4 regions of the Bacillus sp. SYZHCR11 genome follow, and region 1 is predicted to be linked to each of the others. Evidence: riboswitches for the same ligand, from Rfam matches in the RefSeq annotation. Region 1 holds a riboswitch; each other region holds the start of a gene.
What was found. Region 1 has a riboswitch for S-adenosylmethionine ahead of AC2CGA_RS05505 (bifunctional homocysteine S-methyltransferase/methylenetetrahydrofolate reductase). Riboswitches for the same ligand answer to the same signal wherever they lie in the genome.
Positions count from the first base shown of each region.

Region 1 (7,113 bases):
CGCCATTTCTTCCGTCGATACGGACACCTGCTCGGTCATGTCCTTCAGCGTCTGGTTTTCCTTCGTCAAACCTTCCGCAAAAGTCTCGACTTCACGGCCGACCTCTCCGATCGCCTGAATTAAGGTGCGGAGCTGTTCAGCCATCATTCCGAATGAGTCATTCAGCTCTTTCAGTTCGTCCTTCCCTTTATAATCAAGCATTTCAACGGCAAGGTTCCCCGCTGCAATACGACGGGCATTTTCAGCCATGCGGCGGATCGGCCCTGCAATTCTCTTCGTCAGCCTGATGGAAGATATGACGGTGACAGCAAGTATCACGATGGTCAGCACGGCTGCGCTGTAAACGATAAACTGAATCTGGTCAGCCGTCTGCTTCTGCATGTCTTCATAGTGATCCCGGCTTTTCAGATTCAGCATATAAATATCATTCAGAAGACCGTTGATGCGGGCCGCCGTCCTTGTCGCTTCAGCCGGGCTTTTCGAATCAAGAGCAGCGTCCGCCTCCGCCTGCCACGATTCGTATTTTTTGGCGAGTTTGTCATAAGCGGCTTTGTCCGCATCGTCCGTCATCGTTTTTTTGAGCGCCGCCAGTTTGTTTGAGCTGCTTTTCATATAGCTTTGTACATCTTCTTTCTGGGCGTCTGCGAGCGTATAGGAATAGCCGGTGATGCTTTCTTTTAACGTATTAAGGTCGGCTTTTGCTTCCTGGACGTTTAACAGCGCGTCCACTTCATCTTCATTTGAAGCCTGAATCTTCATCATGTTTACGATGGTAAAGCCGATGACGGCGGCGAAGCAAATCATCGTAACGGCTGCGTTAACGAGCAGCCTTGTCCGTAATGTCACTTCAGATCGCCTCCTTTTTCAATCAGACTGTTTTTCATATCCGTGATCTTTTTCGTCAGCCCGCCTGCGTTTTTGACAACTCTGATCTTGGCTAAGTCCATGCCGTTTTCCTTCAGTCCGTAAACGATCTCACCGCTTTTGATCTCCTTGTTGTCTTTTAAATCTTTCGCCAATTCATAGATGACATGGTCGACGTTTTTCACTAAAGAAGAGATAACGGCGTGCTCGGCGGTGTAATATTGATCGCTGTCAACACCGATGGCGTATACTTTTCGCGCCTCCGCTTCTTTCAGTGCGCCGACACCCGTGAAGCCGGCCGCCGTAAACAGGACATCGGCTTTTTTTCGGATCATGTTTTGGGCGATGCGTTTCCCGAGCTTATCATCATCAAACGTACCGCTGATTTCCGACAGCACGCGGATGTTCGGTTTGACTGATTCCGCGCCTTTCAGATAGCCTTTCTTAAACCGTTTAATGACATCGGCATCTGAACCGCCGATAAATCCGATCGTGCCGGTTTTGCTCGTCATAGCCGCGAGCGCTCCGGCTAAGAAGCTTCCTTCATCCTCTTTAAACGTGACGGAGGTGACATTATCCAGGTCTGATACAGAATCAATCAGCACAAACCGCTGCTTCGGATATTTTTTGGCGACCTTTTCTAAATCCGCCTGCATGCTGTAACCGAGCCCCACAACAAGATCATTGCCTTCCCGGACAAGCTGGGTCAGTCCTTTTTCGTACGTATCGGTGTCTTTTATTTCTCTGTAATCAAATGTGATGCCGAGCTCGTCTCTTGCTTTCATCAAACCTTGAAAGCCAGAATCATTAAATGATTGGTCGCCGAGGCCGTTGTCTGTCAGCATGATGCCGATTGTTTTCGTTTTTTCAGCCGCCGCCCCCTCGGATTTGCCGGCACATCCCGCCGTGCTGAGCGCAAGCAGCAGTACAGCCGCAAATATCGCCATTTTTCTCATTGAAACTCTCCTTTTGTTTTTTTCTATAGTTATATATCGGTTCGGATGTCAGAATATTTTATTTCAATAAAATATGTATGTTCGGCAGGGTGATAAACAAATGAGGGCATAGAAGCTTTTGAGAAAATAAAAAACACCGGTTTTGGTTCACCGATGTTTTTGCAGAAAATTTATTGTTTTTCGTATGTCCAGCCGTCTTTCTGATACACTTTGCCGTTTTTCATCAGGTGCCCGAGCGCCCGCTTAAAGGCGGCTTTGCTTAAATGAAACCGTTCGCGGATATCGTCAGGATCGCTTTTGTCTCCGTAAGGCATCGCGCCGTTTCTTGATCTCAGATAGGTCAGAATCTCCTCCGCGTCAACCGAAAGCGCATCCTGCTTTCTCGGCAGCAGGGACATGTTGACGGAGCCGTCTTCCTTCACCTCGATGACACGCCCCGTCACGCGGCTGCCGAGTCTCGGCTCTTCTTTTCTTTCTGAAGGGTGAATAAACGCGCGGATGCCTTCATCGGTAATCAGAAAAGAGCCTGATGCGATCAGTCTGTACACCGTGCCTGTCAGGTCTTTATTCATGACGTCTTCCTCTGCATCCGTAAATAATTCACTGATGATATCCTCAGGCGCCGGCTTGGCAAACATGCGTCCGCGGCTTGTCACCTTCAGCATGCAATACAGTCTGTCGCCTTTTTGCGGCCAGACGGATTTGTACGGAGGCAGGTGCTCCGTTGCGACGAGCGCGTCTTTTGACAGACCGACGTCGACGAATACGCCCATATCCTCCACAGCGTCCGTCACTTCCACCCATCCGTAGTCATAAAAGCTGATGAGCGGCTTTTTCATCGTCGCCGCGAGTCTTTCCTGATGATCGACGTAAATAAATACGTCCACTTCATCTCTGTCTTCAATATCCTCTGTAATTTCACTGTTATGTAAAAGAACCGTATCCTCGCCGTCGGTTAAAAAATAACCGAAATCGGTTTGATGATCTATACTAAGCGTGAGCTGCTGCCCTGGTCTCATGTTATCGTCCTTCCTGATTCGCCCGTATGGGGCTGATGTTTTTCTCATTTTTTCCAATATGCATAAATTCATGCTTTATGCAGTTGGACATTTCTCTTTATTCTACTATAATCAACTCATAAGTGAAATGTTATAGGAGGTTTTCTCATGGCAAAAGAAAGTTCTTTTGATATTGTATCCAAAGTTGAATTTCCCGAAGTGCAGAATGCGATTCAGATGACGCTGAAAGAAATCGGCACGCGCTATGACTTTAAAGGATCTAAAAGCGATGTAACTTTAGAAAAGGAAGAACTTGTCCTGATTTCTGATGACGAGTTTAAACTGAATCAGCTCAAAGATGTGCTGAGCGGCAAGCTGATCAAACGGGACGTGCCGACGAAAAACATTGAATACGGCAAAATCGAAAATGCCTCAGGGGGCACGGTGCGCCAGCGCGCGAAGCTTGTACAGGGCATTGATAAAGACAGCGCCAAAAAAATCAACGCGGTGATTAAAAACTCCGGCTTGAAGGTAAAGTCGCAGATTCAGGACGACCAAGTGCGCGTCACCGGAAAAAATAAAGATGATCTGCAGCAGATTATTGCAGCCGTCCGCGGGGCAGACCTGCCGATTGACGTTCAATTTATTAATTTTAGATAAATTATGTGATTCCTATTGATTATTGTCTCTATTTTCGGTAAATTTGGAGAAAGGGATTTTCACAGTTAAGTTTTGGAAACCCATGACAATTACATGAACGTTCTTATCAAGAGAAGCCGAGGGACTGGCCCGACGACGCTTCAGCAACCGGTGTAATGGTTTAACCCAAACCATGACCAAGGTGCTAAATCCAGCAAGCTAAAAACAGCTTGGAAGATAAGAAGAGAGACAAATGATTACAGAGTCTTCTTCTTAAGAAGACTTTTTTTATTTCTCTTTTTTCCTTGCTGAATGTGACGAAGGAGGCAAACAATGGGACTATTACAAGACTTAAAAGAACGGATTTTAATCGGAGACGGCGCGATGGGCACTCTCCTCTATTCCTACGGCATTGACAGATGTTTTGAGGAACTGAACGTATCAAAGCCCGAGGAAATCAAGCGGATACATAAGGCTTACGTGGAAGCCGGGGCAGACATCATCCAGACAAATACGTACGGCGCGAATTTTATTAAGCTCTCAAGATACGGACTTGAGGATGAAACGAAAAAAATCAATCAGGAGGCGGTCAGAATCGCGCGCGCTTCCTCAGACGGCGCTTATGTATTGGGAACGATGGGCGGCATCCGCACATTTAACAAAAACGCCTACAGCCTGGAGGAGATTAAACGCAGCTTTCGGGAGCAGCTTTATTTATTGCTTTACGAAGAGCCGGACGGTCTGCTCCTGGAAACATACTATGATTTAGAAGAGGCGCGCGAAGTGCTGAAGATAGCGAGAAAAGAAACGGAACTTCCGATTATGCTGAACGTATCCATGCACGAACAGGGCGTGCTGCAGGACGGAACGCCGCTTCGGGAAGCCCTCAGGTCAATTGCCGATCTCGGCGCTGACATAACGGGAATCAATTGCCGGCTCGGCCCGTACCACATGATTGAAGCGCTCACCGAAGTGCCGATATTCCGTGACGCTTATTTATCGGTCTATCCGAACAGCAGCCTCCCGTCTTTAGAAGAAGGCCGGCTTGTTTATGATACGGACGATGCCTATTTCCGGGAGAGCGCCGTACAGTTCCGCACTCAGGGCGCGCGCATTATCGGCGGCTGCTGCGGTACGACGCCAAACCATATCAGAGCCATGGCTGAAGCGGTCCGCGGACTTTCTCCCGTCACTGATAAAGAAGTGAAAATCAGACGGGAAGAAGAAGTCATCTCCGTCCGGAATGAACGGACCGAGCCGGGTTTAAACGAAATCGCCGCTCAAAAACGGTCAATTATCGTAGAGCTTGATCCGCCGAAAAAATTGAATTTTGACAAATTTCTGCAAGCGGCGGCTGAATTAAAAGAAACCGGCATAGAAGCGCTGACGCTCGCCGACAATTCATTGGCGACACCGCGGATCAGCAATGCCGCCTGCGGTTCATTGCTGAAAGAACGCCTTGATATCCGTTCTCTCGTTCACATTACATGCAGAGACCGCAACATCATCGGCCTTCAGTCACATTTAATGGGGCTGGATACGCTCGGGCTTACCGACATTTTAGCCATCACGGGCGATCCTTCAAAAATCGGCGACTTTCCGGGGGCTACCTCCGTCTATGATTTAACGTCCTTTGACTTGATCAGGCTGATTAAACAATTCAACGAGGGCATTTCTTTATCAGGGAAACCGCTCGGCAAGAAAACGAACTTTTCCGTAGCCGGAGCATTTAATCCGAATGTCCGCCATCTTGATAAAGCGGTAAAACGGCTGGAGAAAAAAATCGAGTGCGGAGCTGACTACTTCGTGTCCCAGCCTGTCTACTCGGAGCAGCAGCTCATTGACATTCATCATGAAACGAAACATCTCAAAACACCGGTGTATATCGGAATTATGCCGTTAACGAGCAGCCGCAACGCAGAGTTCATTCATCATGAAATCCCGGGCATTAAGCTGTCAGACAGCATCCGGGAAAAAATGGCGCTCGCCGGCGAAGACAAGCAAAAGCAGAAAACCGAAGGCCTCGCCATCGCCAAGTCGCTTCTCGACACGGCGTGCGAACTGTTTAACGGAATTTATTTAATCACCCCGTTTCTCCGTTCTGATTTGACATCAGAACTTGCAGCTTATATTAAGCAAAAGGATGAAAAGCGGGCTGATGTATATTTGCATTGACGCGGAAGAGGCCGCCTGATATGACAGGCGGCTTTTTCATGGTACGATACAGAAAAAGAATCAAGCAAAGGAGGATTTTTTCATGGTTGAAGTAAAACCCATCACCGCAGAAGACACATACGCGATCAGACACAGCGTGCTGCGCCCCCATCAGACGATTGAGGATTGTAAATATGATCAGGACAGCGTCAAAGGAGCATTTCATCTCGGAGGTTTTTACGACGGGACATTGATCAGCATCGCTTCTTTCTACCCGCAGAACCAGCAGGCTTTACAGGCGGCGCCCGCCTACCAGCTGCGCGGCATGGCAACGCTTGAAGAATACCGGACGCAAAAAGCGGGAAGCACGTTAATCGCCTATGCGGAACGAAAACTGGCAGATATGGGGGCGGCGCTTGTCTGGTGCAACGCCAGATGTCACGTGAAGGGATATTACGAAAAGCTCGGCTGGAAAAGCACGGGCAGCCCCTTTGACATACCCGGCATCGGCCCGCATGTGATCATGTATAAAGAACTCGCCTGAAACAGACAAAAGCCCTTGGCATCCCTTATAAGGGCTTTGTTTTGTTATCTTTCGGCGTGCCGGATGAGTTCAAACGAAATGAAGCTTTTATAAGCGCCGCTATTGACGCGATCCCGCTTTGATATTACCCTTTGTTCAGTAAGCAACACGCAATTCGGCAAGGGTGGGCAGGGGCGAAAACGATATCTGCCAATTGCCGATTTCAGCTATTATGTTTAGAAAAGGGAGTATGAGATGAATACGATCCAAAAACCGAAAATCCCGAAAGAATTGCCGGTGCTTTCTTTCACTGAAGCGCTTCAGGATGAGGAGCTCAAAGAAGTCATCATTGAAAACGGCATCGTAAACGGCAAACTGGACGGCCTGCGCGCCGAAAAAGTCATTTTCAGAAACACCGTTTTTACGGATGTCTCTTTCAGACATATGGAATGTACGGATGTCCTGTTTGACAAATGTGATGTCTCAAACGCTGATTTCAGCGGAAGCATCATCCATAGAACGGCGTTTCAGCATTCAAAACTTCTCGGCTTGAATCTGGCGGATTCCGCCATGCGTCATGTACGGTTTGAAGACTGCCTCGCAAATTACAGCTCCTTCAGCTATTCCAATATGAAGCATGTCCGTATTGACTCGTGCGGCCTTTCAGAAAGTGAGTGGAATGATGCCGTTCTTGAATACACAGATCTTGACGTCTGTGATTTGAACGGCGCAAACTTCATCGGCACGTCTCTTTTTAATATGGATATCAGCACGTGCACATTTGATCATCTGCACGTCTCGCTTGATAAGCTGAAAGGATGCCGCATCTCTCCGTCTCATGCCGTTACATTCGCAGAAGCGCTCGGCGCCATCGTGACGTAATCTTTTATTAAACGAAACCGCGGATACAGGCGGCCGGCTCCTCGGCATCCTGAATCAATGCTCGGCATTGGTGATGTGGGGTGCTGCTTTTTATTTT
Region 1 covers NZ_JBXUND010000001.1:1,207,141-1,214,253, forward strand. The annotation lists gene AC2CGA_RS05485 (methyl-accepting chemotaxis protein) at 1-846, opposite strand, end outside; gene AC2CGA_RS05490 (BMP family lipoprotein) at 843-1,820, opposite strand; gene AC2CGA_RS05495 (CvfB family protein) at 1,991-2,887, opposite strand; gene AC2CGA_RS05500 (YajQ family cyclic di-GMP-binding protein) at 2,987-3,478, shown strand; SAM riboswitch class I at 3,579-3,701, shown strand; gene AC2CGA_RS05505 (bifunctional homocysteine S-methyltransferase/methylenetetrahydrofolate reductase) at 3,791-5,632, shown strand; gene AC2CGA_RS05510 (GNAT family N-acetyltransferase) at 5,715-6,155, shown strand; gene AC2CGA_RS05515 (pentapeptide repeat-containing protein) at 6,390-7,016, shown strand.

Region 2 (7,113 bases), 200 kb from region 1:
AACGCCAGTAATTCCAGTTGATCCAGTGCCGCCAGTAGCCCCGGTAATTCCGGTCGGTCCGGTTGAACCAGTAGCGCCGGTGCTTCCCGCCGCAGCTAAAAGTGTATAGTCAGCTGAGGTTTCAGGGGTTCCCGACGGGCTGTTTACGTTTGCGACATAAGAGCTGCCGTTATACAAGACAATCTGTCCGGTCGTGTAAGTAGGGGCGATCAGCGGATTAAAAGCAACAATCCCTTGAAGACCCGCACCCGTGACCCCCGTCGGCCCCGTGGCACCAGTCGGTCCCGCCAATGTAGGGATATTTGAGATACTGTCCAATTTTGAACCGAGAAGGAGCTCCTGTTTCATTAAGCTGTCAAGCGTATCCCGGACGCTCTCATTCAGGTTAAGAATATCCGCAAGACTTGACGGGGGTCCTGTTAATCCGGGAATCGTTCCGAGCGCGTATTGGATTTTTTCCCCTTCCGCATTCAGAATATGTGCCATTCCCAGCTCTTCCATAGCAATTGACGAAAGAAGAAGGTTAATGGTATCGTCTCTGGAAAGTGTAACGACAGGGGTGATATTGGGCATATTAGGCTGTGACACAATGTCCCTCCTTATGAGTTGGCTGAAAATCATTTTATTGCGAACAAAGTTCCCCCAAATGAGCGTAAGCAGTACTGTATCATTATATTCACTGATTCTGTCCAAGTTTCTGAACGAATTCCCTTCATTAATTTCATCATATATGAAGGAAATACTTTAAATATAGAGAAAATACATCGCACAGCATTCACAAAATCGGTCAAAATGACAGCGGGACATGTGATCGTCTATAAAGCGATGGCTATATATCTTGTGCGTTTCCTGCAAAAACGCTCTTTTTCATTTCAAGTTTTCTGTATAAAAGAGCGAGAAGCATGGACGGTATCGTACAAACAATCATTCCGATAAAGGCATACCGGGGTTCAATTTCATATAAAAAACCTCCGAAAATAGTAAATACCGCAGTGCTCCAGCTGAGAGCAAGCGCTGAATATATACCTTGGGCTTTCGGGATTTGCGCGGGTGAAATATTTTTAATTAAGTATTTCATAAATGCATAGTGTCCCATCGCGAATGAACAGGCATGCAGCGTCTGCGCAAGACAGAAAATGATGACATGCGGAAAGGCAAATACGAGTATCCAGCGTACGGTAGCACCAAGCGCCGCCAGGGCGAGCAAAGAGCCTGCCGTAAATTGATGAAAGTATCGGTCAGCGATTGCAAAGAAGATAATCTCCGCGATAACGGCGATGTTGATGATGATTCCGATGGCATATGCGGGCGCATCGATTTCCTGCAAAAAGAGATAACCGTAATTGTAGTAAGATGCATGTGCCGCCTGCAGTAAGATAACGATTGCGAGCACCAGACCGAAATATTTGATGCGGAATAAGGCAAACATGCCCTCTTTTCTTGCGCGGTCTGTTTCCGGCCGTTTTGAAAGAACAGCTGGCGCATGCATAAAGCTTAGGGATGCGAATATCAGGGCGCCCAAAAGCAGTGCCCATAAAATCGCTTGATCTCCGAATATACCTGTAAAGACGGACAGGATGACGCCGGCTGAAACAAAACCCGCAGATCCCCACTGTCGGCTAGTCCCATAAGCCTTTAATTCGTTATGCTGTACAAGGACGCCGCAAGCGCTGTCTAAAGCAGGCATTAAAGCCGGGTAAAACACATGCAGCACTAATGTGACAAGAAGCAGGCTTTGAAAAGAATCAGCGGGAATATAACATAAAAGTGCGAGAAGCGTCCCGATTCTGGCACCGTTTAATAAGGCTTTGCTGCTGAATTTTCCTGATAAATAAGGGAAGAAAAATAATGTGGAAATCCCTCTTGCCGCCAGGCCCAGACTCATAATGAAACTGGCTTCGGATACGGAAACCCCTTTTATATGCACCATCCATCCCGTCCAATAGGGCAGAAAAACACCCCATGTCATAAAAAAACTAAAAAAATGAAGACTCATCCAGCGATATGCTTTCATTCCCGTTCCTCCTTTAATTGGCATGTTATCATGTAAGGACATAAAGACAATATGAGATATCTCATATTTTTGGGGTGGACGATGGAAATTTATAAAGGCGAGAAAAAGCGGCATCAGTTAAAAAAACACTCAATCGCGCATTTATTCTCTTTCCCCGCTGAAGAGTTTATGGAAGTGCGCGAATATGAGCGGGACGAATGGATTATTCAAGAGGGCAGGAGGCCTGACTTCCTGTTTTACGTGATTGAAGGAAAAGCGAAAATATATGTAACCCACCAAAACGGGAAAGTTTCTTTAATTAATTTTATCAACAAAAATGATTACATCGGAGAGATGGAACTATTACATGAAGTGTATTACACAAAAGGAATTCAAGCCTCAGCGAAGACTGTTTGTTTTGTTCTGCCTATTTACCGCTGCCGCGCGCAATTGCTGCAGGATGCGAAATTCCTGCGTGAGCTGGCTAAGTTTTTAAGTGCTAAGGCAACGCTTATGGCTTCGAAATATTCACAAAGTCTGGCGTTCCCGCTTGAAAACCGGCTTGCTGATTTTATTTTGCAGACGGCTTATAAAGGGGTTTATAAAGAGAAGCACGTAACGGTCTGTGATTATTTGGGTGTATCTTACCGTCATCTCTTGCATGTGCTGACGCAATTCTGCCAAAAAGGGTATTTGCAAAAAGAGGGGCGGGGCTATCAAATTAAGCAGTATGATTCATTGTATGAACTGGCAGAAGCGCTGCAGAATAAGTAGCACGCCCAGAAAAAACAGCCACCCGCAATTTACGGATGGCTGTTTTCATTATACAAGCTGAGCTTGTTTTTTTCGTGCCTGTTTCGCGGCGTCGACCATATTTTTTAATGCCGCAACGGTTTCTTCCTGCTGTCTTGTTTTCAGTCCGCAGTCCGGGTTTACCCAGAAGCGGTCAGTCGGACACACCTCAAGCGCGTCATCAATAATTTGATAGATTTCTTCAGTTGCCGGCACACGCGGGCTGTGAATGTCGTATACACCGAGTCCGAGGCCTTTCACGTAAGGATGTTCTTTCAGGTACTCTAAAAATCCTCCGTGGCTTCTGCTGTGTTCGATTGTAATGACATCCGCGTCAAGATCATTGATCGTATCTACGATATCTTCAAAGTTGCTGTAACACATATGCGTATGAATCTGCGTCTCATTTTGCACAGAAGACGTCGTTAACCGGAATGCTTCTGCGGCCCAAGTTAAATATTCATCCCAATCCTGCGTTTTTAACGGCAGTCCTTCGCGGAGCGCGGGTTCATCCACTTGGATAATCTGAATACCGGCATCTTCAAGCGCTTTTACTTCTTTTCTGAGGGCAAGCCCGATCTGGAAGGCGATTTCTTTTCTTGAAATATCCACACGCGGGAATGACCAGTTTAAGATGGTGACAGGTCCCGTCAGCATGCCTTTCATGTGTTTTTCCGTCAGCGATTGGGCGTAGACCGTATCTTTTACCGTCATCGGTTCGATAAATTCGACATCTCCGAAAATGACAGGCGGACGTACGCAGCGTGAACCGTAAGACTGGACCCATGCATATTTCGTAAAGGCGAATCCGGCCAGCTTTTCACCGAAGTATTCCACCATGTCCGTCCGCTCAAATTCTCCGTGAACGAGCACGTCTAAGCCGATTTCTTCCTGAATGTCAACCCAGCGCTTCGTTTCCGCATTAATAAAGGCTTGGTACTGTTCATCCGTCCAATCTTTTTTCCGCCATTTTTGCCGTGCGCTCCGCACCTCGGCAGATTGAGGGAAGCTTCCGATTGTCGTCGTCGGCAGAAGGGGAAGACCGAGTGATTCATTCTGCAGCGCCAATCGTTCTTCAAAGCTTGCCGGACGGGAGAAATCTTTTTCCGTCAGCTGATTCAGCTCTTCTTTTTGAGCGGAGTTCGCTCCGGTTGCGAATGCTTTTAAAGCCTTAAGTGCCGCTTTTGATTCTTCGATCTGCTCACTGACGGCCGCTTTGCCGGACAGAAGCCCTTCTTTTAAGACGCCGAGTTCCGCCAGTTTTTCTTTAGCGTATGACAGGCCGTTCAGCAAATCCTTTTCAAGATGCTCGTCAGGGTGTTTCGCCACCGGCACGTGCAGAAGGCTGCTTGAAGGCTGAATCCATAACTCCTCAACATCAGCGTGGCTGAGGATATCCAAAGCCGCATCAAGGCGTTCTTCAACATCGATTTTCCAAATGTTCCGGCCGTCGACCACACCGGCTGCCAGCACTTTATCTTTCGGGAAGCCGTGCTTTTTCAATTGCTCAAGGTTTCTGCCTTTATCATGCACGAAATCAAGTCCGATTCCCTGTACGGGATAAGAAACGAGTTCTTCATATGCATCAACTGAATCAAAGTATGTCTGCAGGAGGACATTCAGTCCTGAAAGCTCTTTTGTAATAGATTCATAGAGGTCTTTTGCGGCGCGGACATCTTCAGAAGAAGCTGTCACAAGGGCAGGCTCATCAATCTGAACCCATTTGACGCCTTCTGCTTCAAGCTCTTTCAGCAGCTGCATATAAAGAGGAACAAGGCGTTTTTGAATCGCTTTCGCTTCTGATTCTTCGTATCCTTTCGCAAGCGTGACGAATGTATACGGACCGACGATGACAGGTTTCGTTTCCGCTCCGAATTCTTCTTTGATCCGGCGGTAGTCGTCAAGCTGTTTGTTTCTCGTCAGACGGAATTCAATGCTTTCATCATATTCAGGAACGATGTAATGATAGTTGGTATTAAACCATTTTGTCATTTCACTGGAAACGGCGTCTTTTACACCGCGGGCAATCGCAAAGTATGTATCAACGGGATCCGTGATGCTGCGGAATCTTTCCGGAATCCAGTTAAAGCTGACGGCGGTATCAAGCACATGATCATAATGAGTGAAATCAGAGACCGGCACGATATCGATATGTTGGTCAAGCTGTGTTTTGACAGCTGATAAGAATAAGCCGTCAAGCTCTTTAAGAAACGTTTCTTTATCAGTGTTTCCTTTCCAATAAGCCTCAAGTGCTTTTTTCCATTCTCTGTTCAAGCCGATTCTCGGAAAACCGAGGTTCGAAGTTTTGATTGTTGTCATTAAGTCTCCTCCTTTAAGTGAGATGTAACAAAAAAGCCTCTTTCTCATGAGAGAAAGAGGCTTTAACTTCAAAATGCAAGCCTCTCTTATCTCTCAGATCACGTCTGATGGAATTAGCACCGTGCCTTATGAGACAATCGTCTCGGCGCAAAAATCACGCGCCCCATTTCACAATGGAATTACGGTCGGTTGCTGTTGGGGTCAAAAGGCCAATCCCTCGCCCAACTCTCGATAAGAGAAAGTATTTCAATTTTTTTGAAAAGTTACATCATTTGTTGGTTATCTTATCAGCTTATTCAGATCACTGTCAATAGAAAATCTCACAATTTAAAAATTGGTGATGTGACAAACTGATCAATCATTATACGAGAAAAATATCAGAAAGACAGCAGCTGTGCCTGTTCGGCTCTTTCCATCAGCACTTCAGGCGCGTCTAAATATAGAAATCCGTTCCCGGCCAATGTTTTGGCGATGTCCAAAGGAAGGGTCCGCCGCACGAGCTGGGCGTAGACTTCAGCCTCAGAAAGCGTCCGCTGAAACGCGTCCTGTTCAAGCCCTTTTATTAAGGCAAGCGCTCCGCTCACATGCGGGGCGGCCATTGAAGTGCCCGTCAGCTTCCCGTATTTATGGTTGGGAAGGGTGGAGAGAATATTTTCTCCCGGAGCCACCAGGTCAATCTCTTTATTGGCGTTTGAAAATTCAGACGATTTACGGGCGATTGAGACTGATCCGACTGCGATCACTTCGTTGTAAGCGGCCGGATACGACAGTTCCTCTGTACGCTCGTCTCCGTCGCCTTCGTTTCCTGCCGCGCAAACGACCAGAACACCGCTTTTTACCGCATTTGTGACCGCTTCTTTCAGTTCAGGCACATCGCTTGGCCCGCCGAGTGACATGGAAATAATGTCCGCCTTTTGTTCAACGGCGTAGTTGATGCCGTTAATAATCCATTCGTATTTGCCGCTGCCGTTTTTCCCGCCGAGAACTTTAACGATTAAAAGGCTTGCTTCCGGCGCGACACCCGAAATTCCGCCGTTTGAATCATTGGCTGCAATCGTTCCGGAAACGTGTGTCCCGTGTCCGTTGTAATCGGAAATCACGTCTTCTTTGCCTCCGTCATCATCGGTGAAGTTTTTCCCGCCGACAATCCGGTCTTTCAAATCAGGATGATTGATGTCGCAGCCTGTGTCAAGCACCGCGATTTTAATATCCTTGCCTTTAAACCCTTTTGCCCACAACTCTGGCGCCTTAATCACTTTAATCCCCTCAGGAAGCTCGTTCACATCCATGATCTGTTCATCCGTGACATAAGGAATCAAATGCATTTCACCATTCATAAAAAAGCCCTCCTTTTTTATGCTTGCGAGTGGATACAAGGGTGTTGCTACTATTTTATGGCAGAGCATGCCGGCCGGAAAGAGTCATTTGAAGCATTTTCATAAAAAAGGCGTAATCTATCGGACTAAAAAATTTCAAATAAATGGATAGTTTGACAGCTTTCATTTTCATTCATGACCCGCTGACGCTATAATTGGAAATGGGAAAGGAGAAGAGAGATGAAGATAAATGAAGCGTTATACAGCTATTTTTCAGAACAAGTGGATCAAATTGCGAAAGAGTGGATCGAAACGATGGAAGATTCGGATCCGAATTCGATTTATTCTTTGACAAATCCCGTCATCACAGAAGAACTGACGGAGCAGGATAAAGAATTTTACCGGCATATTAATAAAATGTATATCATGCCGGAAAAAGAATTTTTAGAAGAATTCGAGCGGTGGGTGATTGAGCTTGCGAAAGACCAGAAGCATCTGGATACTCCCGTCCAGTATGTGGTCCGTGAATTCATGAGAAACCGGAGACTATACATCAGTTATTATGATGCGTTTGCCGATAAACATGAATCTTCATTTGCCGAGGGAGAAAGGAAGAAATGGGAGAATTTAATTGCACAAGTATTTGATTTTACGATTTACACGTTTGTCGATCATGCTGAGCATAACTCAAAA
Region 2 covers NZ_JBXUND010000001.1:1,010,713-1,017,825, reverse strand. The annotation lists gene AC2CGA_RS04400 (BclA C-terminal domain-containing protein) at 1-588, opposite strand, end outside; gene AC2CGA_RS04395 (MFS transporter) at 830-2,014, opposite strand; gene yeiL (transcriptional regulator YeiL) at 2,096-2,767, shown strand; gene metE (5-methyltetrahydropteroyltriglutamate--homocysteine S-methyltransferase) at 2,816-5,104, opposite strand; SAM riboswitch class I at 5,188-5,342, opposite strand; gene AC2CGA_RS04380 (S8 family peptidase) at 5,482-6,441, opposite strand; gene AC2CGA_RS04375 (STAS domain-containing protein) at 6,661-7,113, shown strand, end outside.
Region 2: another riboswitch for S-adenosylmethionine. It lies ahead of metE (5-methyltetrahydropteroyltriglutamate--homocysteine S-methyltransferase); the one in region 1 lies ahead of AC2CGA_RS05505 (bifunctional homocysteine S-methyltransferase/methylenetetrahydrofolate reductase).

Region 3 (7,113 bases), 230 kb from region 1:
TTCGCGCCAGCGTTCTTCTTTTACAGCCATGCCTGCACCTCCCCGATGTTTTCAATGCCTGTTTTCACCTCATGAAAATCTTGAAAAGGCAGATGCCGGAGGCCGAGTTCTTTGCATTCAGTCAAAAGATAATCTCTAGCAAAACACATATCGGATAACTTTGCAGCCTCAACATCCGTGACCGAATCACCGATCATAATGAGAAATTTCTGCTGATCGGACAGCTTCCGGATGACTGACGGTTTGCAGCAGCCGCATTGATTGGTGCAGCCTCCGTCACAGGCGTGCGGCCAGTCTATATGAATATATTCATTGTCAAAGGATGCATGATTGCAGAAAATCCGCTCCTTTTCTACGATCCCTTCCAAAAGCGGATGCACAAAAAAGTCCATTCCTCCGCTTACGATATAAAACGGGAGGCCGTTTGACCGGACAAACGAGACAAAATCCAAAAAGCCGTCCCGTATTTTCGCATCCTTCAGAATAAAGCCGGTCAGTTCTTCTTTTAAGCTGCTCGGCAGCAGTCCGAACATCCGGCCGACTCCTTCTTGGATTGATAGGCTTTTAGACAGAACACCGTCTTTTAATTCAAGCCACTCAGGAGGCGCGAATTCTTTCATCATGCTGACAATGTTGTCGTTCATGGTGACCGTTCCGTCGAAATCACAAATAATCAGCGGTGTGCGGGTCATACGGCTTCCACCCTTCCCCATTTGTCTAATGCGAGCTGAAGATCTTTGCACGACGCGGCTTTTTCTTCAATCGGCTGCGCTTCAAGCACCGCATCAATGATGGCGCGGAACGCTCTTCCGCCGCCCTCGGCTCCTTTCGGATGGCCGTGAATGCCTCCGCCGGCATTGATGATGTGATCGATGCCGAAATCGCGCATCAACAATGGCACCATACCGGGATGAATGCCTGCCGACGGGACAGCAAACGACGGATGAAAGACATCGTCTTTTACACATTCATCATGAATTGCAAGCGCGGACTCCTTCGGAAGAGCAACGGATCCGTAAGGTGACGGAAATAAACTGAAATCAGCGCCGCAATAGCGGTTCAGCTTGCCGAGCAAAAGCGCATGCGACAAGCCGTAAACGGGAGATGAAGTGAACGCGCCGCTGACTGCCGGATGCGCCATGATCGGAAGCGGGATTTCCCTGTCTTCGGCAAGGCTCTGCATCACATCTAAACCGTAAGCGAACACATTCAATAAAAGCGCGTCCGCCCCGAGTTCTGCCGCGCGCCTCGCTTTATCCCGCAGTTCAGCGGTCCTTCCCGTAAGGTTTACGGCATACAGCGTTTTATGCCCCGTCTCCTCCCGGGTTTCCTTCAGGACTTGTTTTCCTTCGATAATGCGGGTTTCAAACGGAGCCAGTTCATTTTCAAAGAAAATTTCGTCATCTTTAATCAGATCCACGCCTCCGAGCGCCTGCTGTCTGAGCTGTTCTTTAATGTCGGCGAGATCCCGTCCGATCACGCCTTTAAATATGCTCATCAGAAGCGGTCTTTCAAATTCGCCCAGCAGTTTGCGGATGCCGTATATACCGAATTTCGGCCCGGGAAGGGAGCGTTTAAACCCTTCGGAAAATTCAAGATCAGTCAATTTTATTTTTCCGTCCAGTGACAGCTTTCCGAATACCGTCGTCAGGACGGCCGGAATATCTCTTGAAAAGTTCGCCTCGGGATAGGCGATAGTGATGACGGATTGTGTTTCGTTTTCTGAGGTTCCTTCTTTCTCCTCAACTTTTACGACCCGGCCTTTATGTTTTCTGAGCTGTTCCTGCTTCACCAGGGGCAGGTCAGTCCAGGAGCCTACCGTCAGCCCCGCCGCAATCTGTTCCGCCCGCTTTTCACTGTCCGTTGTGTCTGTCAGAAGATATGTTGCCAATACTTCGCTCATGCGTGAACGCCTCTCTTTCTTTCACAAAACATAAAAAAACCTCTTCCCTATGAGCAGAAAGAGGCTTCGTGTTATGTCCGAATCTTATCTCTCAGCTCCTGCTGCAAGAATTAGCACCGTGCTTTATCAGTCGGTTGCCGGGCTTCATCGGGCTCGTCCCTCTGCCTGCTCTTGATAAGAATAATGATTTTATAAAGTATTTTGAATTATCGCATTGTTATCCAGATATGTCAATGCTTTTTCGGGTGAAAAGATTCAGTTTCCCGATCCGTTCCGCAGCTTCTTTAAGTCTTTCTTCACTTGTCAGAAGACCGACTCTGATATAGCCTTCCCCCCATTTTCCGAACCCGTTTCCGGCAGCGACGGCGACATCCGCTTTCTCGAGCAGCAGATCTGAAAACGACTGTGACGTATAACCGTCGGGCACAGGGAGCCATGCAAAAAAGGAGCCAGCCGGAGCCGTCACATCCCAGCCGATACCGCGGCAGGCTTCAATCCATGCATTGCGCCTCGATTCATATCTGTCATTTTGCGCTGCGACGCATGCCTGATCCTCTAAAAGAGCGGCTGCCGCCGCCTGCTGCGCCGCGGGAAACAGGCTGACAAACATATGATCCTGATAAAGATTGATCGCTTCGATGACAGAAGCGTTTCCGACGGCAAAGCCGACCCGCCAGCCCGCCATATTATACGTTTTGGACAAGGTATAGATTTCGATTCCCGTCTCCTTTGCGCCTTCCGTCTGCAAAAAGCTCAGCGGTTTATGCCCGTCAAAGCCGACGGCTCCGTACGCGAAATCGTGAACGACACAAATACCGTTTTGTTCCGCAAAACCGACTGTCTCCTCAAAAAACGCCTCTGTCGCCACAGCGCCGGTCGGATTATTCGGATAATTGAGATAAAGCAGCTTCGCCTCGCTCCGCACCTTTTCAGGAATTACGCTGTAATCAGGGAGAAACCCTCTTTCTTCCGTCAGCGGCATCATTTCCATTTTCGATTTCGCAAGGGCGACGCCCGACCAGTAATCAGGATATCCGGGATCAGGCACCAGAATGGTATCTCCCGGGTTTAAAAGACATTGCGGAAGCTCAACAAGTCCCGCCTTGCCTCCGAACAGCACGGCGACTTCCGTGTCCGGATCAAGCGTGACCCCGTACTCCCTTTCATAAAATGCAGCGGCTGCTTTTTTGAAGCTGTAAGCGCCCCGGAATGATGAGTATTTATGATTTTCCGGCCTTTCGACGGCGCGCTTCATTTCTTCAACGATATGCTGAGGCGTCGGCTGATCAGGGTTTCCCTGCCCTAAATTGATGACGTCTCTGCCTTCTTTCAGCTTTTGATTCACTTTTTGCACCAATGATGCGAAAAATTGTTCCGGCAGCTGTTTGAGTACATCTGAGATTTCAAAGTTCATATTTTTCACCTTCTAAAAATGTCTTGAAATGATAGTCCATCATCATATATGGTTAAATAAAAAAAGTAAAGAGAAACTTGAGGTGTTAAAAAATGAAATGGACCGTTTCCTGTTTGCAATTTGATATTTCATACGGAAATCCTTCAGAAAATTTTAAAAAAGCGGAATCTTTGATTGAGCAAGAAAGCCGCCATGCGGATGTAATCGTGCTTCCTGAGTTGTGGACAACCGGCTATGATCTCACACGGCTAGACCAGCTGGCGGATGAAAACGGCAAAGTTTCGGAACAATGGCTTAAAGAAACGGCAAAAACATACAACGTACACCTCGTTGCCGGATCTTTTGCGGTCAAAGAAGGCGAAAATGTCTATAACACCATGTACATCGCCGATAACAGCGGACAGATCGTGAAGCGGTATCAGAAAACCCATCTGTTTCAGCTGATGGATGAACACCTTTACTTGTCAGCGGGAAACAGTGACGGTTCCTTTGAGCTCGACGGTGTCAAGTGCGCCGGGCTGATCTGCTATGATATCCGTTTCCCCGAATGGATCAGAAAGCATACGTCCCAGGGCGCGAATGTCCTGTTTATCTCTGCGGAATGGCCTCTGCCCCGCCTTGATCATTGGCGAAGCCTGCTTATCGCCAGAGCAATTGAAAACCAATGTTTTGTCGCAGCCTCTAACTGCACGGGGTCCAATCCCGATAATGAATTTGCCGGCCACAGCCTGATTATTGACCCGTGGGGCCGGATTTTAGCCGAAGGAGACCGGACGGAAGGCGCAGTCCGGGCGGAAATCGATGTGTCAGAAAGCGCGGCCGTCCGCGGAACCATTCCGGTTTTCCAAGACTTGCGGCGTGATTTATATTAATTTTCAAAAAAATGTTGACAAGAATATCCGGCACCTGCTAATATTTTCATCAACTGATTAATCCGAATTGTGATACAAATCAATATATTTTCTCTTATCGAGAGTTGGGCGAGGGAATTGGCCTTTTGACCCCAACAGCAACCGACCGTAATTCCATTGTGAAATGGGGCGCGTACATTTTGCGCCGAGACGATTGTCTCATAAGGCACGGTGCTAATTCCATCAGATGTTATCTGAGAGATAAGAGGCGGACTGCACTGTTTCAGCCTCCTTCTCTTTCAGAGAAGGAGGCTTTTTTTCGGGCGTATTCTCCGTCACGATCTCTTACTGCCACTACATAATTGGAGGGTAAATCCATGTCAGCAACTAAAACAAGTCTTTATGAACAATTAACAGAAAGCTCCGCCGCCGCGTTAGCCGTCAAGCTCGGCTTATTCCAAAGCAAAAGCACTCTGACATGCCGTGAAATCGGCGACGGCAATTTAAATTACGTCTTTCATGTTTACGATAAAGAAAACCAAAAAGGACTGATTATCAAACAGGCGATTCCTTACGCGAAAGTCGTCGGTGAAAGCTGGCCGCTTACAATTGATCGGGCGAGAATCGAAAGCAGCGCCCTCATCCGCCAGGGCGAACACGTGCCGCACCTCGTTCCGGCCGTTTACTATTCCGATACTGAAATGGCCGTCACGGTAATGGAAGACCTCTCACATTTGCAGATTTCAAGAAAAGGGCTGCTGGAAGGGCAGCATTATCCGAACTTATCGGTTCATATCGGTGAATTTTTAGGGAAAACGCTTTTTTACTCATCCGATTATGCGCTTGATGCGAAAGTAAAGCAGCAGCTCGCAAAGCAGTTTACAAATCCTGAGCTTTGCAATATTACAGAAAGGCTTGTGTTTACAGAACCGTTTCTCGACCATGAGACAAACGATTTTGAGGAGGAGCTGCGCCCGTACGCAGAAAAAGTTTGGAACAATTCCCGGCTGAAAGAAGGCGCTGACGAATTGAAAGCCATCTTTCTGAATTCCGCGGAAACATTGGTTCACGGCGATCTGCACACGGGAAGCATCTTCGCCGATGAACATGAAACAAAGGTGATTGATCCCGAGTTTGCTTTCTTCGGACCGATCGGGTTTGACATCGGCCAATTTATCGCCAATCTGCTGTTAAACGCCCTCAGCCGCGACGGTGACGACAGACAGCCGTTATATGACCATACTGCCGCCGTATGGGATACATTTGTGAAAACATTCAGTGAAGCATGGGAGAAAGACTGCCTGCCTTCCCGCAGACACCTGCTGGAAGACACACTGAAAAACGCGTTTGAAGAAGCGGTCGGTTTTGCGGGATGCGAATTGATCCGGCGCACGATCGGACTCGCCCATGTGGCTGACTTAGATGAAATCACTCCGTTTGACAAACGAATCGAACGGAAGAAGCTGGCGCTTGAGATCGGCGCCTATTATATCGAAAACAGAAAAGAACTGAAGCATATCACCGAGGTTCTGGACCAATTTAAGCTCCGTGTAAAGGAATGATGCAGCATGACCAATGAATTTGCCATCCCCCGTTCTGTGGAATGGAAAGAAACCTACATCCGCATTTTAAATCAGCAAAAACTTCCCGACGTCACTGAGTATGTGGAACTTGAAACAAAGGAAGATGTATTCGACGCGATTGTCACGCTGAAAGTAAGGGGCGCCCCGGCCATCGGTATAACCGCGGCATTCGGACTCGCGCTCTCCGCCAAGTCATTTGAAGCCCGCGATCTTTCAGATTTCCGACGTCAGTTCGCGGATGTCAAAGCGTATTTAAACAGTTCGAGGCCCACTGCCGTCAACCTCGCGTGGGCGCTTGACAGACTGACGGATTCCATCAGGGATGCAATCTCAATCAATGAAGCGAAGACAACGCTCGTTCATGAAGCCATTCAAATTCAGATTGAGGATGAAGAAACCTGCCGAATGATCGGCCAAAATGCGCTGCACCTTTTTAAAAAAGGCGACCAGATCATGACCATCTGCAATGCGGGCTCGATTGCTACAAGCCGGTACGGTACGGCGCTTGCTCCCTTTTACTTAGCGAAACAAAAAGACCTCGGCCTTCATATCTACGCATGTGAAACAAGACCCGTTCTCCAAGGATCCCGGCTGACGGCGTGGGAGCTGATGCAGGGCGGAATTGATGTCACACTCATTACGGACAGCATGGCCGCCCATACAATGAAGGAAAAACATATTTCAGCAGTCATTGTCGGCGCTGACAGAATTGCTAAAAACGGAGATACGGCCAACAAAATCGGAACTTACGGCCTCGCTATTTTGGCAAACGCCTTTCAGATTCCGTTTTTTGTGGCCGCACCGCTTTCGACCTTTGACTTGCAGATTGAAAACGGCGATCAGATTCCGATTGAAGAAAGAGATCCGGATGAAGTCAGACAGATCTCAGGCATACGCACCGCTCCCGAAGATGTGCCGGTCTTCAATCCGGCCTTTGACATCACACCGGGCAGCCTGATTTCAGGCATTATCACCGAGAAAGGAATTGTGACCGGTTCTTACACGGAAGAAATTGAACAATTATTCGCCGACTGTCAGCTGAGCTGAAAAACCGCTGATGATGTTGCCTCGGGCAATGTCAGCGGTTTTTTTGTCTGCACAATGTAATCACTTCATCTTTTTGGGCGGCTGTAATGAGATGCATTTTAAAAAACAGCTCTGCATAACCGGCTATCTTTTGCGGACGGCTCATTTTCATCAGGCTTCGTCCTCCTTTTTCACCAGACCAACTTTTTTCACTTAATAAAATGATATGTCGGACGCGAAAAAACGGAACGTGCCATATGTTTTATTTTTCTTTATAGGATATTTGTTCGATGTTCAGCAGCACCGCTTTTACATCCGTCTTCGTGCCCGCGTATC
Region 3 covers NZ_JBXUND010000001.1:978,453-985,565, forward strand. The annotation lists gene AC2CGA_RS04210 (methylthioribulose 1-phosphate dehydratase) at 1-30, opposite strand, end outside; gene mtnX (2-hydroxy-3-keto-5-methylthiopentenyl-1-phosphate phosphatase) at 21-692, opposite strand; gene mtnW (2,3-diketo-5-methylthiopentyl-1-phosphate enolase) at 689-1,903, opposite strand; SAM riboswitch class I at 1,985-2,084, opposite strand; gene AC2CGA_RS04225 (pyridoxal phosphate-dependent aminotransferase) at 2,121-3,317, opposite strand; gene AC2CGA_RS04230 (carbon-nitrogen family hydrolase) at 3,410-4,189, shown strand; SAM riboswitch class I at 4,281-4,436, shown strand; gene mtnK (S-methyl-5-thioribose kinase) at 4,546-5,730, shown strand; gene mtnA (S-methyl-5-thioribose-1-phosphate isomerase) at 5,737-6,798, shown strand; gene AC2CGA_RS04245 (methylated-DNA--[protein]-cysteine S-methyltransferase) at 7,040-7,113, opposite strand, start outside.
Region 3: another riboswitch for S-adenosylmethionine. It lies ahead of mtnK (S-methyl-5-thioribose kinase); the one in region 1 lies ahead of AC2CGA_RS05505 (bifunctional homocysteine S-methyltransferase/methylenetetrahydrofolate reductase).

Region 4 (7,113 bases), on a different contig from region 1:
AAAGAATATATGCAGAAAACCGCCGATGCGCTGGCGGCCAAATACGGGAAGGAAAGCATCAAGCTTGAACTGCGTGATCAATATTACAACATGAGAGAAAAAATCGAACCGGTCAAAGAGATAGTCGATGTCGCGTATCAAGCCATGAAAAACCTCGACATCGAACCGATTATCGAACCGATCCGGGGCGGAACCGACGGCTCACAGCTCTCTTACATGGGACTGCCGACACCGAACATTTTCACGGGCGGCCAAAACTTCCACGGAAAATATGAATACATTTCCGTCGATCATATGGAAAAGGCGGTAAACGTCATTGTTGAAATCGCCAGGCTCTTTGAAGAGCGCGCTTAAAACCAAAGCCCCCTGCTTTGGTTTTTTTCTTTCACATGAAACCTTTCCTTCTTTCTTTCCGTATATAAGGTATGAAATGGAAAGAAGGAGTGAAGACTATGGCAAGAGGGACTGTAGCGAAAGAATTGAAAAAAACCTTAAAAGACCCGCGTGTACTGGAGACAAAATCAAACCCTTTTAAAAAACTGCGGAAAATGTTCAAACGATTTTTTTAAGATAACATCTCGTTTTCTTCAAAAAAATAAAGAAAGCGCTGTCAACTCGCAGTCATCTGTTAGAAGCAGTTATTTTGCATATCATAAGGTTTTTTAGGGTACTGAATAACACAAGGCAAACGAAAACACCGAAGTAGTTAATTAGACACTTACAAAAAATAGTAATAAAGTTATATAAACGATCATCATTTATCAGCCGATACAATCTATAGAACCACAACAAGAGCAAAATTTCTTCAACCCATAGTTATTTTTACGGAAAATGACGTTATTTTTTAAAAAAGTGACAATTGTTTGAATACTTTTCGTTTGTTTTTTCGTACAATAATAATACCAAAACTTTTTTTGGGAGGTATGTAAAATGATGCTACTTATTTTCGCTGCTTTGACAGGGTATCTTGTTTTCTCTTTCAGTAAGGACAACCGCCGGAAAACGCCAAAGACAAGCCCGCTGGTGACAGCTGCCGACACGAATAACATCATTGATTTAAATGCGATCCGTCAAAAACGCCGGATGCCGCTATCATAAAAACGACAGCTGCCGCAAAATCGGCAGCCTTTTTTTATGCACCCGGCCGATATGAAACCTTCCGCCTCCTTTTTTCGTAAAACATAAAAAAGGAGTTTTTTTATGTACCATTTTTACATCAAAGAGCGAATGTTTACGTTTAAGAATCGTTTTCAAGTGTTTCTTGAAAGCGGAAAAGAAGTCTACAATGTTGAAGGAAAGCTGTTTTCATTCGGTGATGAACTGAAGCTGACTGATTTGGACGGCCGCACGCTCGCCAGCGTCAATCAGAAACTGATGTCGCTCGTTCCCCGTTACGAGATTTCCGTCAGCGGCAAACCCGTCTGCCAAGTCATCAAGAAAGTCACGTTTTTCAAACCGAAATTTGAAATTTCCGGACTCGGCTGGAATCTTACCGGCGATGTGTGGGGCCGGAATTTTCAAGTGACAGACGGAAAATCAAACCGGATGACCGTCACCAAATCATGGATGAGCTGGGGCGATTCCTATCATTTGCAGATTGAAAAGGAAGAGGATATTGCTCTTTGTCTTGCGATCGCCATCGTGATAGATATGATTCTATTTGAGGGTGACAAATAAAAATATTTATCGAAATATATTGACAATATAAGAAAACATACTAAGATTAAGAGTATTACAGTTTATTCTGAAAAATAGCATATTTCCTTATCAAGAGAGGTGGAGGGACTGGCCCTATGATACCCGGCAACCGCTGTTCAGCAGAATGGTGCTAAATCCTGAAGATAAGGTTGAGATTTGCGGACGCAAGCTCTTCCCTATCCGAGGGAAGAGTTTTTTTATATTTCATCAGGAAAGAAGGAATCGTTCATGTCACAGCAAAACACAGAACAACCATCGCATACTCTTCTAAGAAAAAACCCGCCGTTTCGCGCGGATCAGGTCGGAAGCCTGCTGCGGCCGGCGGCTGTGAAGCAAGCCCGCCTGCAAAGAGCGGCGGGTGAGATTTCGGCAGAACAGCTGCGCGAAATCGAAAACAGAGAAATCATCCGCAGCGTGGAAAAGCAGAAAGAAACCGGCCTCAATGTCGTGACTGACGGCGAATTCCGCCGTGCCTGGTGGCATTTTGATTTTCTCGAAAATTTAGACGGGGTTGAGGCATTTACGCCTGAAAGCGGCATTCAGTTTCACAACGTACAGACGAAAGCGCGCGGCATTAAAGTAACGGGAGATATTGATTTTTCTCAGCATCCGATGCTCGAAGATTATAAATTCCTGCACAGCATTGCCGGCAATGCTGTTCCGAAAATGACCATCCCAAGTCCGAATATGCTGTTTTTCCGCGGAAAATTGGAAAAAGCGGCCTACCAGAATGATTACAAACAATTTCAGCACGATGTGTCAAAAGCGTATAAAAAAGCGATTCAGGCTTTCTATGACGCCGGGTGCCGCTACCTTCAGCTTGATGACACCGCATGGGCCGTTTTCTTATCTGAAGCGGGGCTTCGTCAGATTGAAGATTTCGGCACAACGCCGGATGAGCTGCGCAAGCTGTTTGCCGCTTCCATTAATGACGCGATCAAGGACCGCCCTGACGATCTGAAGGTTACGATGCATATCTGCCGCGGCAACTTCCAATCCACATGGACGGCTGAAGGCGGCTATGATGCAGCGGCTGAAACGATTTTTGACGGGCTTGACCTTGACGGATTGTTCCTGGAATATGATGATTCCCGCTCCGGCGGCTTTGAACCGCTCCGCTATGTCAAACGCTCTGATCTTCAGCTTGTGCTTGGATTGATTACATCAAAACATGGCGAACTTGAAGACAAGGACGCGATTAAACGCCGGATTGAAGAAGCTTCACAATATGTCAGCCTGGATCAGCTTTGCCTCAGCCCGCAATGCGGATTCGCCTCCACTGAGGAAGGAAACCTGATCACAGAAGAACAGCAATGGGCGAAACTGCGTCATGTCGTCAGCATTGCCGGTGAAGTCTGGAAATAAAAAAAAGACACGCGATCAGCGTGTCTTTTCTGTTTACAGAGGACCGGTTCCGATTAAAATATCGATATCTATCGTAATATCCGCCGCTTTTCGGCTGATAAACCGCCGGATGCTTTCATCAGTACATTTCCATGTTAAGGGCGTCATTTTCACAAGCCGCTCGAGGTCAGGCTGCGATAAGGTCTTCGTGTAACACAGCCGTTTGCGCTCAAAAGTTTGAAAGCCCGCTTGGAATCGTCCGGCCGCAGAATCGGCGGTGTCATTCCGCCGAGGACTGTCTCCGAAGAAGAATTCCCTTACTTCCTTCAAATAATCACGCCGCGGCACCGCTTTAATGACTGTGCCGCCCTTTCGTAAAAGCCTGCTGCATTCCTTGTAATTCCAAGGTGATAAAACAGACATCACGACATCAAAACAGCTGTCGGCAAACGGCGCATCCGCCACATCAGCGACGGCAAAAACCAAATGATCCCCGAAGGCCTTTGCGGCATGCAGCACACCTTCTTTCGAGAGATCAATACCGATTCCCGTCACGGAAAAAGCGGGCTGAAGCCATTTGCATACGGCGGCTAAATGAGAGCCTTCTCCGCATCCCGCATCCAATATCGCCGCCGTTGTTTGCGGAGATTGAATGCGGCTGATGATTGCGGCGATCTCCTTTTGAACCGGGACAAAAAATTCCCGGCTGTCAAAAAGAGCGCGTCTCGCTTCGAACAGCCGCCTGTCATAGCGGGTTTTGAACGATTTATTGAGGAAATTCACATATCCTTGCTTTGATATATCAAATGTATGCCCGTGTCCGCACATCAAGCTTTTGTATTGTGAGACCGCCATGGCCGAACTGCATAGCGGACACCTGAATACGGACTGGCATGATTGCAGTAATTCCGCGCGTTTTCTTTTTATAGACGTCAATAAAAACACCTCATTCATTCGTTATTCCGATGAAATGAAAAAGGCATAGACAAATAAACCTCGCAAAATTGGAAGTTTAACCTATTTATCTATACCTCTCATTATCTGTAACGAATGAACTGAATGATCATGAAAATGACCCCTTTTCTGCCGTCTTTTGAAGGCGGTGCCCTCAGATCCATTTTATCAGCTGCATCCCGTCTTTACAATGAACCGGAACTGTTTTTCGGGGGCTTTTATACCTTTATTATCCAATTACTTGTGAACATCCTTTATTTTCTTTATTTATAATATAAATTTATTATTTTGAAAATATCTAAAAAGGTTGATTTTCAAAAATTGAAACGATAAAATACTGCTATCTCATGTAATATCGTTATTCTTGTATATGATCAGTAATATGGTCTGATTGTTTCTACCTAGTGCCGTAAAAGACTAGACTACAAGAAAGTTTGCATAAATTTGAACGAGTGAAAAGCATATGATGCTGTCAGTCTATTCTTTTCTTTTGGCTCTTATTTATCACACTTTCTGGCTTTCAGGAATTTGTGACGAATAAGAGCTTTTTTTATTTCCATAATACCCTTATAGGAGTTGCTCACATGTACTTTTTATTGAACATTGTCGGTCTCATTGTTGTCATGGCTGTTGTTTTCTTATGCTCACCCAACAAGAAGAAGATTAAATGGCGTCCGATTGTCATGCTCCTCGTCTTTGAGTTTCTGATTACTTGGTTTATGTTAGGGACAAAAGTCGGCGGCTTTGTCATCGGGAAGATCGGCGCGTTCTTTACATGGCTGATTTCCTGTGCCAGTCAAGGGATTGCCTTCGCCTTTCCGTCTGTCATGGCGAACCCGACGGTTGATTTTTTCTTCAGCGCATTGCTGCCGATTATCTTCGTCGTGACCTTCTTTGATATGCTGTCGTATTTCGGTATTCTGCCGTGGCTCATTGATAAAATCGGCTGGCTGATTTCTAAAATATCCCGTCTGCCGAAGCTGGAGAGCTTTTTCTCCATCCAGATGATGTTTTTAGGAAATACGGAAGCTTTAGCCGTCATCCGCCAGCAGCTTGCCGCCGTCAGCAACAATCGGCTTCTGACATTCGGGCTGATGAGCATGAGCAGCATCAGCGGTTCGATCATCGGATCGTACTTGACGATGGTTCCGTCCACTTATGTGTTTACAGCCATCCCGCTGAATTGCTTAAACGCGCTTTTAATCGCCAATATGCTGAATCCCGCGGACGTTTCTAAAGAGGATGATATTATTTACGTTCCTTCAAAAGCGGAGAAAAAAGACTTCTTCTCCACGATTTCTAACAGTATGCTTGTCGGCATGAACATGGTCATTGTTATTTTAGCGATGGTAATCGGATATGTGGCGTTAACGGCTGCGTTAAACGGCGTACTCGGACTGTTCATGCACGGTTTGACCATTCAAAAGATTTTCTCATACATCTTCAGTCCGTTTGCCTTCCTTCTCGGATTAGGTGTACATGACGCGATGTATGTCGCACAGCTGATGGGCATCAAGCTCGCGACGAATGAATTTGTGGCAATGGCCGATCTGAAAGGGCAGCTGAAATCACTTCCGCCGCACACGATTGCCGTGGCTACGACATTCCTGACATCATTCGCAAACTTCAGCACCATCGGTATGATCTACGGATCTTATCAATCTCTGCTTGATGGTGAAAAATCAGCCATCATCGGGAAAAACGTCTGGAAGCTGCTTGTCAGCGGAATTGCCGTTTCCTTATTGAGCGCGGCGATTGTCGGATTGTTTGTCTGGTAAAAGAAAAAAAGCGATACCGCTCCGTTTTGGAGTGATATCGCTTTTTTTTATTGATAGACGGATGCAGGCACGAAAACGTCCCGGATTCCTGCCGCGTACGGTCCGAGATCATATTGTCCGAACACAACGGCAATGCCGTTTTTCGTAAAGAAGAAAGGTCTTTCGTTATTGAGGATGATCTCTTGTTTTTTGACGTCCTGGTCAAACAGATCGTTATGTTTCTTAATGTAGCCGTAAAGATAGTCTCTCGTTTTGTTGGCTTTCGTTTTTGTATTCAGCACATCATTGAGTGTGACCCGTTTTTTTGCGGCCAGGTCGTAATTAAAGGTCTGAACGGCTGTCAGCCCGTGTGCGCCGCCTGTGTAACTGTAGTTTTCCGTCTGAATGCTGAGCTTGCCGCCTTGATTATACTTCACCTTGAAATCTGCCTGGTATTCCGCTTTGTAGCCTTGTTTTTCACCGTCTTTTTTGTTTTTTACATATTCTTTGTACGAGTTTTCAATATAGCGTTTGAAGTCCTGATTGATTTTCTTTTCAAAAGATGCATTTCCCGTATTTGTGACCTCGGGGTACGTCAGCTGCTTTACATGCTTATACGTCTGGCTTTTGACGACGGGCTTTGCGGTTTGCGCGGCCTCGGCTGAAGGCGCGAAACCTCCGAACGGCGCGGCTGTCAGCACGGTTAAGAGCACGGCCGCCATCATTTTGAATGCTTTTTTCATCACAACTCCTCCTTTTCATTACCGTTCCCTTTTTGAAAACGGTTTACACTCTATAGACAGCGCAGATCAGCAAATTGTTTCTGGGCCTTCTTTCACATTTTCTCCATGAAAAAAGAGACATGGATAATCCACGCCTCTTTTACCGTGAAGGTCTTTGCGCAATGGCTTCATAAACGGCTTCCGCCAAATCGGAGTTGCCGAACATCTCCAAAACGCCGATGACGGTTTGATCAGGAATCGGTTCTGATTCCTCCTTCGGCACGACAAGCTCTTCAGCCGTTTTTCGCAGCTCTTTGTTTAAAGGCTGTCCGGGGTAAGCTTTGCTGTAAATGGCCATCGGATCAAGGTCATGATTGACGCACCATTGGGCAAACACCAAAATCATCATGTTTTCGTCACGCCGGTAATATTCTTCGAGTTGTTTTTCGGTAAACGGCTTCACTATCAATCGCTCCTCCAGAAAATCTACCCCTAAGATACACAAACACAGAGCGGAAGTAAACCAAAGAGGGTGAAACATATTATTTCATCAACCCGCCTGCTTTAAATAATGCAATGCCCTGACTGTCCCGGACAGCGGAAGGTACGGATTTGCACGGTAGCAATTTCGTTTTCTC
Region 4 covers NZ_JBXUND010000002.1:772,139-779,251, forward strand. The annotation lists gene pepT (peptidase T) at 1-354, shown strand, start outside; gene AC2CGA_RS10620 (hypothetical protein) at 931-1,098, shown strand; gene AC2CGA_RS10625 (LURP-one-related/scramblase family protein) at 1,201-1,677, shown strand; SAM riboswitch class I at 1,762-1,848, shown strand; gene AC2CGA_RS10630 (5-methyltetrahydropteroyltriglutamate--homocysteine S-methyltransferase) at 1,927-3,063, shown strand; gene AC2CGA_RS10635 (methyltransferase domain-containing protein) at 3,097-3,978, opposite strand; purine riboswitch at 4,341-4,441, shown strand; gene AC2CGA_RS10640 (NupC/NupG family nucleoside CNT transporter) at 4,581-5,774, shown strand; gene AC2CGA_RS10645 (DUF3298 and DUF4163 domain-containing protein) at 5,822-6,496, opposite strand; gene AC2CGA_RS10650 (hypothetical protein) at 6,636-6,884, opposite strand.
Region 4: another riboswitch for S-adenosylmethionine. It lies ahead of AC2CGA_RS10630 (5-methyltetrahydropteroyltriglutamate--homocysteine S-methyltransferase); the one in region 1 lies ahead of AC2CGA_RS05505 (bifunctional homocysteine S-methyltransferase/methylenetetrahydrofolate reductase).